2 regions of the Microbacterium sp. NPDC003461 genome follow, and region 2 is predicted to be linked to the other one. Evidence: predicted binding sites of a transcription regulator. Region 2 holds the regulator's gene; the other holds the start of a gene.
What was found. The regulator LexA, encoded in region 2, represses DNA repair genes until DNA is damaged. The targets are predictions, from matches to a motif close to TCGAACANNTGTTCGA.
Positions count from the first base shown of each region.

Region 1: the regulator LexA is predicted to act here: its motif matches at 3,036-3,051, upstream of ACWDR7_RS03630 (DUF222 domain-containing protein).

Region 1 covers NZ_JBSFPT010000004.1:121,099-126,195, reverse strand. The annotation lists gene ACWDR7_RS03640 (restriction endonuclease) at 1-2,368, shown strand, start outside; gene ACWDR7_RS03635 (GNAT family N-acetyltransferase) at 2,369-2,968, opposite strand; gene ACWDR7_RS03630 (DUF222 domain-containing protein) at 3,083-4,546, shown strand; gene ACWDR7_RS03625 (exonuclease domain-containing protein) at 4,650-5,097, shown strand, end outside.
Region 2 covers NZ_JBSFPT010000021.1:39,906-45,002, forward strand. The annotation lists gene ACWDR7_RS09635 (alpha/beta hydrolase family protein) at 1-1,756, opposite strand, end outside; gene lexA (transcriptional repressor LexA) at 1,811-2,506, opposite strand; gene ACWDR7_RS09645 (LysM peptidoglycan-binding domain-containing protein) at 2,746-3,108, shown strand; gene ACWDR7_RS09650 (histidinol-phosphate transaminase) at 3,199-4,311, shown strand; gene hisB (imidazoleglycerol-phosphate dehydratase HisB) at 4,347-4,952, shown strand; gene hisH (imidazole glycerol phosphate synthase subunit HisH) at 4,949-5,097, shown strand, end outside.

The DNA.
Region 1 (5,097 bases), on a different contig from region 2:
CGGCAACGCGAACACCCGCATCATCCGCCAGACGCGTGACAAGCTGAACGGCTTGCGCCCGATCGACTACCTCAGTGCGACGAGTCCCATTGTCATCATGGACGAGCCGCAGAACATGGAGTCGAAGCTCTCGCAGTCTGCGGTCGGCGATCTCGACCCCGCCTTCACGCTGCGGTACAGCGCGACGCACAAGACGAAGCGCAACGTCGTCTACCGGCTCGACCCGGTCGACGCGCACGACCTCGGGCTCGTGAAGCAGATCGCGGTCGCTGATGCACACCAGATGGGCGCGGATGCGAAGGCGTACGTCAAATTGCTCGGCGTCAAGACCGATCCCTGGTCGGCGCGACTCGAGTTGGCATGTCGCAAAGCCGACGGCTCCCTCGAGCGACGTGCCGTCAACGTGCGCCAGAAGCAGGAGCTCTCCGCCGAGGGCGTCACCAACAACCCGGTCTACGAGGGGTGGCGCGTGATGGAGATCCGCACCGATCCGCCCTTCGTCGAGCTCACGCATGCGTCGCTCTACGAGGGTGAGAGCGTCGGTGGAGCGAACGATGCGATCTACAAGGAGATGATCCGCGAGACGGTGCGCGAGCACCTGCACAAGACCGCTCTGCTGCGCGGCCGCGGCATCAAGGTGCTCAGCCTCTTCTTCGTCGACAAGGTTGCCAGCTTCCTCGGTGACGGCACGAACAACGACGACGCGAACGGCGAGATCGTGCGCTGGTTCGACGAGGTCTACGCCGAGGAGCGCGCCAAGAACGCCCGGTATCAGGAGCTCATGCCGTACGAGGCGCGCGAGGTGCGTCGCGCGTACTTCTCGCAGATCCGCAAAGGCGTTTTCGGCGACACTACTGGCTCCACCGCGAAGGATGACGACGCTTACGAGCTGATCATGCGCGACAAGGAAGGGCTGCTCGACGAGAACCAGCCTGTCCGCTTCATCTTCAGCCATTCCGCGTTGCGGGAGGGCTGGGACAACCCCAACGTGTTCCAGATCTGCACCCTGCGTGAGATGGGCGCCGAGACCGAGCGGCGTCAGACCCTCGGCCGCGGCCTGCGGCTGCCGGTGGCGAAGACCGACACCGGCTACGTGCGGGTCGCTGACCGCAGCATCGCGACGCTCACCGTCATCGCCAATGAGTCGGTACAGCAGTTCGCGAAGAACCTGCAGACCGAGTTCGAGAAGGAGGGCGTCGAGATCGGCCGCGTGCGGAAGAACGAGTTCTCGAAGATCCTCCTCCGCGGCGCGGACGGCGCCGCAACCGACGAGCTATTCGGTTACGAGCGGTCCGTGTCGGTGTGGGAGCACCTCGCCAAGGAGCGCTTCATCGACGCCAAGGGGCACGTGACGCAGAAGTTCCAGCCGCACACCGTCGACTTCAGCCTCAACCTGCCCGACGTCTTCATCGAGTATGAGGGCGAGATCATCGAGCGCGTCGCGAAGGCGAACATCGGCACGTACATCAAGCCGGTGAGCAAGCGGGTGCAGCGCACCTTCAACAAGGCGCTCTACAACACAGAGGAGTTCGAGCGCTTCTGGGAGACCATCGCGCAGCGCACGACCTACCGCGTCACGGTGGACAGGGATGACCTCATCAACCAGTGTGTCGCGGCGATCTCGCAGCAGCCGCCGATCGAGCCGCTGCGCATCGAGGTGACGCGCTCCGCCGTGCGGGTGCTTCGAGGAGGGGCAAAGGGCGAGCAGCTCGGCACGCGCTCGGCTGAGTTGCAGGGCAGCTACGACCTTCCGGACATCATCAAGGAGCTGCAGGAGGCGACCTCTCTCACGCGACGCACGATCGTCGACATCCTGCTGAAGAGCGGCCGACTTCAGGAGTTCCTCGCGAACCCGAACGACGTGATCGCGATGCTCAAACGGCAGATCACAACAGTTCTCGAGCACATCGTCACCAACGGCATCCAGTACGAGAAGATCGGCGGATTCGTCTACGAGCTGCGCGAGCTGCAGGCCGACGGCGCCAAGGAGAAGGAGTACTTCGCCGACAACCTCTACAAAGTCGCGAATACGGCCAAGACCGACTTCGATCACGTCGTGTTCGACTCGGGGCCCGAAGAGGAGTTCGCCCGACTGCTCGACTCGCGCGAGGACGTCAAGCTCTTCCTCAAGCTTCCGCCCGCCTTCAAGGTCGATACGCCCGTGGGGCCGTACAACCCCGACTGGGCGATCATCAAGCAGGAGGATGGCGAGGACCGGATCTACATGATCCGCGAGACGAAGAGCACGCTCGACCCGGCGAAGCGCCGGCCGAGCGAGAACGCCAAGATCAGGGCAGCGGCCGAGCACTTCAAAGAGATCGGCGTAGCGGACTATGCGGTGTCGGCGCCGGAGAACTGGAGGCTCTGACTACCCCCGCCACTCCTCGGCCAGCAGCGCGTACGTGAGCCCGTCCATCCACTCCCCGGAGCGGTGCAGGCTGTCGCGCACGGTGTGGGCCTCGCGGCGCATGCCGAGGCGCTCCATGAGGCGCCACGAGGGCTCGTTGGTCGCGAAGCAGTTCGCGGTCACGCGGCGCAGGCTGAGCGGGCCGAAGCAGAGGCCGATCGCGGCGCGCACGGCCTCGGTGGCGTAGCCCCGGCCCTGGAAGGCGGGGTCGAGGGTCCAGCCGATCTCGGCCTGCACGCCGCGCGCCTGCGCGACCACCTCGGCCTGCGCCCACGCGTCCTCGACCTTGATCATGAGGTCGCCGATCACGGTGCCCTCCTCGGGGAGGACGATCGAGACCAGCGACGGGCTGTTGCGGCGCATGCGCGCGCGGTGCCCGTCGAGGGTGTCGGGCGCGCCGCCGATCCACATGCCCACCTCGGGCAGCCGGCGGAACGCCCACATCGCGTCGATGTCGGCCGGCGTCACGCGGCGCAGCAGCAGGCGCTCGGTGCGGATGGGCCAGTCCACGGCCCGCAGCGGATCGGCGACGAGGGCGCTCTCGGTGGCGGGGTGTTCCATCCCGTCACGGTATCGCGCGGGTCGGACGCCGCCGATGCAGGAGGTCGCTGACGGGTTATCCACAGGCTCGAAGATTCCTTCGAAAGTGTCGGTGGTCGGTGGGACGATGGGGGTATGTCGACGCCCACGGTCTCATCCTGGTTCCCCACCCCGGGGGAGCGGGAGCGCGCGCGTGTGCTCATCGGCTCGGTGGCCCGGATCGAGCAGGAGATCAATCGGCTGGAGGCGCGGAAGGCGCGGCTGCTGGCGCTGCTCGTCGACGACGTGATGGCGCAGCAGGCGAGGTCGGCTCCGGGCGTCTCGGATGACCTGCCGATGCGGTCGGCTGCCGCCGAGATCGCCGCGGTCTCGGGCGTCGGGCAGCGCACGATGATGGCGCGGATGAGCGAGTCGTGGACGCTGCGCGAGCGGTTCCCGGCGACGCTCGCGGCGATGGACGCCGGCGACCTGTCGCGTCGGCATGCGTCGGTGATCGTCGACGAGGGGCTGCGGCTCGGCGACGACGCGTCCCGCGCCGCCTACGAGGAGCAGGCGATCCCCGCGGCGAAGTCGGGCACCGTGGCAGCCGCGCGAGAGGCGTGCCGGCGCTTCGCGGAGGCGGCACAGCCGGTTGCCCTGGACGAGCGGCATCGCGAGGCGCGTCAGCAGCGGGGCGTGTTCGTGCGCCCCCTGGAGGACGGTATGGCCGAGCTGTGCCTCGTGGCCTCCGCCCCGCTGGTGCAGGGTGCGCACAACCGGCTGACGCAGATGGCGAAGTCCGTGAAGCGCGCAGCAACGAGGGGCGCTGGCGGTGCGGATGCCGCACCCGAGGGGCTCGCGTCTGCCGGAGCGGCCGCCGTCGACTCGTCCCGCGGTGAGGCCGCCGAGCCCTCGGGCGCGGCATCCGATGCGCGCACCCTCGATCAGCTTCGGGCCGACATCGCCGTCGACCTTCTCCTGTCGGGAGCCCCGCAGGCGCACGTTGCGCACGACGCCACCGGAGCGAACGCGCTCGACGGCATCCGCGGCACGGTCCAGGTGACGATCCCGGTGCGCACGGTCATCGGGATCGGAGAGGATGCCGCGTTCCTCGCGGGGTACGGCCCGATCGACTCCGACACCGCCCGCCGGCTCGCGGCGTCGGCCCCGGGATGGGAGCGGCTGTTCCGCGATCCCGACACGGGCGCGCTGCGCGCCGCCGACCACTATCTGCCCACGGCGGCGCAGCGCCGGTTCCTGCACGCGCGCGACGAGCACTGCAGGTTCCCGGGGTGCCGGCTGCCGGCCAGGCGATGCGACATCGACCACACGGTCGCCTTCGCGGAAGGCGGGCGCACGAGCGTCGCGAACCTCGGCGTGCTCTGCCGCGGACACCACGTGCTCAAGCACAACTCGCCGTGGCGCGTGCGCCAGCGAGAGGACGGCGAGCTCGAGTGGATCAGCCCCACAGGGCGCACGATCGTCGACCAGCCCGAGCCCGCCGTGCGATTCGTCGACTCTGTCGAAGCTGACGCCGCAGCCGCCGGCGTCACGGTGGCCGGCGTCACGGTGGCGTCCGCACGATCGAGTGCGCCATCGGGCGATCCGCCGCTGTCCTGACTGGCAACCCTGCCCGGGCAGTTGTGGTGTGATGTCGGCGGCATCTGCCAGCATGTCGCTGCGCCCGTCTGGGTGCGCCTCATCCTGTCGAGAGGAACCGAGCATGTCGTACGCCGTCATCGACTTCGAGACCACCGGGTTCTCGCCGCAGCGCGGCGACCGCGTCGTCGAGGTGGGTGTGGTGCTGCTCGATGACGAGGCGAGGGTCGAGCACGAGTGGACGACGCTCGTCAATCCGCAGCGCGACGTCGGTCCGACCCACGTCCACGGGATCCACGCGAGGGACGTCGCTGACGCGCCGACCTTCGGCGACATCGCCGGCCACCTCGTCTCGCTCCTCGGCGGGCGCACGGTCGTCGCGCACAACCAGGCGTTCGACGTGCGCTTCCTGCGCGCCGAGCTGTCGGCGCACAAGCACGAGATCGACGCCGCCTACGCCGCGCTGTGCACGATGCTCTGGTCGCGCCGCTCGTACGGAGCCGCCAAGCTCGCCGACGTGTGCGCCGTGCTCGGACTCCCGCACGCCGTCACGCACGCGGCGCTCGACGACG
Region 2 (5,097 bases):
GGGGCGTGCGCAGCGTCTCGGGGCGCGACAGCGGCGACCGCGAGACGTACACCTCCTCCGCCTCGGGCAGGGGCCCGACGAGCCCGTCGAGGTAGCGCGCCTCGAAGTCGTGCGTGTCGGCCACCAGCCGGCGCAGATCCGCCACGCCGTAGCGGCTGATGCCCGCGGCGAACGCATCGGTGTCGGCGACCGCGCACAGCACCGTCCAGCCGCCCGCCGATCCGCCCTTGATCGCGATCCGGTCCGCGTCCGCGAGCCCCGCCTCCGCGAGCCCGCGCGCCGCGGCCGCCGTGTCCTGCACGTCGACGACGCCCCAGCCGCCGCGCAGCCGCTCGCGATAGGCCCTGCCGTAGCCCGTGGACCCGCCGTAGTTCACGTCGAGCACGCCGATGCCGCGGCTCGTGAAGTACGCCATGACGATCGAGAGCGTGCCCGAGACGTGGGTGGTGGGACCGCCGTGCACCAGCACGAGGTAGGGCGGCAGCTCGCCCTCGGGTGCGTCGAACTCGGGGCTCGTCGGCGGGTAGTCGAACGCGTGCACGGGACCGTTCGGACCGGGGCAGGTGATGGCGCGCGAGACCGGCAGCCAGGCGGGGTCGAGGTCGCCGACGGGCACGCCGCCCCGCACCGGCTCGATCGTGTGCGCGTCGACGTCGAGCAGCCACAGGCCGCCCGGCACGCGCGCGCCGGCGCCGGTCAGCAGCACGCGCTGGCCCCGCACGTCGCGCACGAGCACGCCGCCCGTGAGGGGCGTGTCGAGGGCGTCCTCGGCGCCGCACGTGGGATCGATCACGACGAGCTGATCCGATCCGTTCGTCTGCACCGCGAGGATCCGGCCGTCGGTCGTGGTCGCGTACCAGCGCGCGCCGAGGTTCCACAGGGGCCCGCCCGTGTCGGCGTCGACCGTCATGATCGGCTCGGGCCCGACCGCCGACAGGCCGTCGACGCGCGCCCAGTGCAGGTTCCAGCGCGCATCCTGCCCCGGGTGCGGGATGTCGGCGAGGAACATCAGCTCGTCGTCGCCCGTCCACTCGGGCTGCAGCGCCGAGACGGTGCCCGCCGCGGTGCGCCCGCCGGCGATCACCACGTGCTCGGTCACGCGGCCGCGCTCGTCGAGGCGGCCGACGCGCAGCTCGGCGGCGTCCCACGGCATGTCGGGATGGTCCCACGCGATCCACGCGATCCGATCGCCGCGCGGGGCCGGATAGGCGAGGAAGTCGCTGCCCGCCACGACGCTCGCGACGGCGGCCGCGTCGTGCGCGGCCGACCCGTCGAGGGGGATGCGCACGATGTCGCGCGCGGGCACCGGGGCGCCGGTGCGCGTCTCGCGCACGGCCCACAGCGCGCCCTCGGCGAGGGTGAGGTCGCCGAAGCACATGCCGCCGTCCGCCGGGGTGAGCGGCTCGGGATCCGTGCCCGGCGCGAACCTGTAGACGCGCTGGTCGGCGTGCTCGACGAAGTAGGCGACGCCGTCGTCGCCGGCGGTCCACGCACCGCCGCCGTACTCGTGCACGCGGGAGCGCACGCTCCAGGGGGCGGGCAGCAGCACCTCGGGCTCGCGGCCGGCCTCGCCGCGCATCAGGGCCGTGCGGCCGCGCTCGGCCGGCAGGCCCTCGCTCCACCAGACCTCGTCGCCCACGAAGCGCGCGCCGTCCACGCGCAGCGATCCGCCGGCCACGTCGGCCGCGGTGATCGGCGATCGCCACGTGCCGTAGGGCGCGATCGTGCGGGCGGGGGCGGTCGCTTCGGAGGCCATGCCACCCACCGTAGGCGAGACGGCGGCGGGCCGCAGGGCGCCCGCCGGTGCGGATCAGACGGCGCGCAGCACGGCGACGACCTTGCCCAGCACGGTCGCCTCGTCGCCGAGGATCGGCTCGAACGCCGAGTTGCGCGGCAGCAGCCACGTGTGGCCGTCGCGCTGGCGGAAGGCCTTCACGGTGGCTTCGCCGTCGAGCATCGCCGCGACGATGTCGCCGTTCTCGGCGTTGTTCTGCGCGCGCACGACCACCCAGTCGCCGTGGCAGATCGCGGCGTCGATCATCGAGTCGCCGTTGACCTTGAGCATGAACAGCTCGCCCTTGCCCACGAGCTGGCGGGGCAGGGGGAAGATCTCCTCGACCTGCTGCTCCGCCGTGATCGGCACGCCCGCGGCGATGTTCCCGACGAGCGGCACCATCGCCGCGTCGCCGACGGCGGGCGCCGTGTCGGCCGGGTTCTCGCCCGACAGACCGGGCAGGTCGATGAGCACCTCCATGGCGCGCGTCTTGCCGGGGTCGCGGCGCAGGTAGCCGCTGAGCTCGAGCTGGCCGAGCTGGTGCGTCACGCTCGAGAGCGACTTCAGCCCGACGGCGTCGCCGATCTCGCGCATGCTCGGCGGGTAGCCGTGGCGCTGGATCGAGCGCTGGATGACCTCGAGGATGGCCATCTGCTTCTCGCTGAGGTTCCGGCGACGCCGCGTGCGGGGCTTGTCGTCGGTGCCGGCGATGTCGGCCGCGGCGTCGCTCATCTGTGCTCCTCGTTCGGATGTCGGAGGTCCGTGATTACGTGACCCTCGACCTCGAAGGTAGCCGATTCGTCGGGGTCTTCGGGAGATTTGTTCGAGCGTGTCCCGGCGGATCCGATGTCGGATGTCGGAGATAGCGTTGACATGTTCGAACCGTCGAACGTATATTCGGTACAGAGCTTCGCATCCGGCCTCCCGGCCGAGCGTCGGATGCGAAGCCGCCCAGACAGAAGGAGCACGACATGAGCACCGCCATCCTCACGGCAGCGGCAGCCCCCTCCGCGCCCCGCACCCGGCTGCGCCTCACGGTGCGCGGCCGCCGCGTGCTGGCGGCGCTGGCGGCCGCCCCGGTCGTCGCGGGTCTCGCGGCGGCCGTGCTCGGCGGCGGCGCGGCCCTGGCATCGGGCGAGGCGGGCGCCGACGCCTCGGCGTTCCACCTCGTCACGGTCACCGCGGGCGATTCGCTGTGGAGCATCGCGCAGGACGTGGCGCCCGGTCACGACCCGCGCGACGTGGTGTACGAGCTGAAGCGGCTCAACAACCTCGCCGGCGGGCTCGTGAGCCCCGGCCAGCAGATCGCGGTTCCCGCGGGCTACGCCGACTGAGCGGGGGCCGGGGCGGCATCGTCGTCCTCGCGATGACGGGCACGGCGATCGTCCGGCATCGAGGGGCCGCTCGGATCTAACATGGAGGGCGTGACCTCCGACCCGGCGAATACCTCGATCGCTCCCGCGATCACCCTCGACGACCTGCCGCTCCGCGCCGACCTGCGCGGGCAGACGCCCTACGGGGCGCCGCAGATGGCGGTTCCGGTCGCGCTGAACGTCAACGAGAACACGCATCCGGTGCCCGACGATGTCGCCGACGACATCGCCGACGCCGTCTCGCGCGCCCTGCGCGACGTGAACCGCTACCCCGACCGCGAGTTCACCCAGCTGCGCGAGGGATTCGCCGACTACCTCGGCCACGGACTCGTGCCCGAGCAGCTCTGGGCGGCCAACGGCTCGAACGAGGTGCTCCAGCAGGCGCTGCAGGCCTTCGGCGGGCCGGGGCGCTCGGCCTTCGGCTTCGCACCCACCTACTCGATGTATGGGCTGCTGGCCCGCGGCGTCGGCTCCGACTGGGTGACGGGCGAGCGCGGCCCGCGCTTCGAGATCGATCCCGAGGACGCGGCCCGTCAGGTCGCCGACGCGCGGCCCGACGTCGTCTTCCTCTGCGCGCCCAACAACCCCACGGGCACGCCGCTGTCGCTCGACGTCGTCGAGGCGGTCTACGACGCCACCGACGGGATCGTCATCGTCGACGAGGCGTACCGCGAGTTCGCGCCGCGCGAGGAGCCGTCGGCCCTGAGCCTGCTGGAGGGGCGCCCGCGCCTGGCCGTCTCGCGCACCATGAGCAAGGCGTTCGCCTTCGCCGGCGCGCGCGTCGGCTACCTCGCCGCCGATCCCGCCTTCATCGACGCGCTGCGTCTCGTCCGGCTGCCCTACCACCTGTCCGCCCTCACGCAGGCGGCGGCCTCCGCGGCCCTGCGCCACGCCGACACGATGCTGCGCACGGTCGACGAGATCGTCGAGCAGCGCGACCGCATGTCGGCCACGCTCGAGGCGCTCGGCTACACCGTCTACCCGTCGTGGGCGAACTTCGTCCTGTTCGGCGGGGTGACCGATCCCTCGCGCACCTGGTCGGCGCTGCGCGACCGCGGCATCCTCGTGCGCGACATCGGCATCCCCGGCCACCTGCGCGTCACGGCGGGCACGGAGGACGAGACGACGGCGTTCCTCGAGGCGCTCGCGGAGATCGGCAACTGAGCCGGGATCCCGCCCCGCGCAATAGACTCGAGGGTATGACCGCAGCCCGCACCGCCCGCCGCAGCCGCTCGACGAGCGAGTCGTCCGTCGAGCTCGAACTGGACCTCGACGGCACCGGCGCGAGCAGCATCGACACGAGCGTGCCGTTCTTCGACCACATGCTCACGGCGTTCGCGAAGCACTCGCTGACCGACCTCACGGTGAAGGCGAGCGGCGACACGCACATCGACGCGCACCACACCGCCGAGGACGTCGCGATCGTGCTGGGGCAGGCGATCCGCGAGGCGCTCGGCGACAAGTCGGGCATCTCGCGCTACGGCGACGCGCTCGTGCCGCTCGACGAGGCGCTCGCGCAGGCCGTCGTCGACATCTCCGGGCGGCCCTACCTCGTCCACACCGGCGAGCCGGCCGGATTCGAGCAGCACCTCATCGGCGGGCACTTCACGGGATCGCTCGTGCGCCACACCTTCGAGGCGATCGCGTTCAACGCCGGCCTCACCGTGCACGTGCGCGTGCTGGGCGGCCGCGACCCGCATCACATCGCCGAGGCGGAGTTCAAGGCGCTCGCGCGCGCGTTCCGCCAGGCCAAGGCCCTCGACCCGCTCGTGACGGGCGTGCCGTCCACGAAGGGCGCGCTGTGACCGACGCGGCTTCCGCCGGCCAGGAGCGGCCGCTCGTCGCGGTCCTGGACTACGGATCGGGCAACGTCCACTCCGCCGTCAAGGCCCTGCAGGCGGCCGGCGCCGACGCGCGCCTGACGAACGACCGCGGGCTCGTGCGCGATGC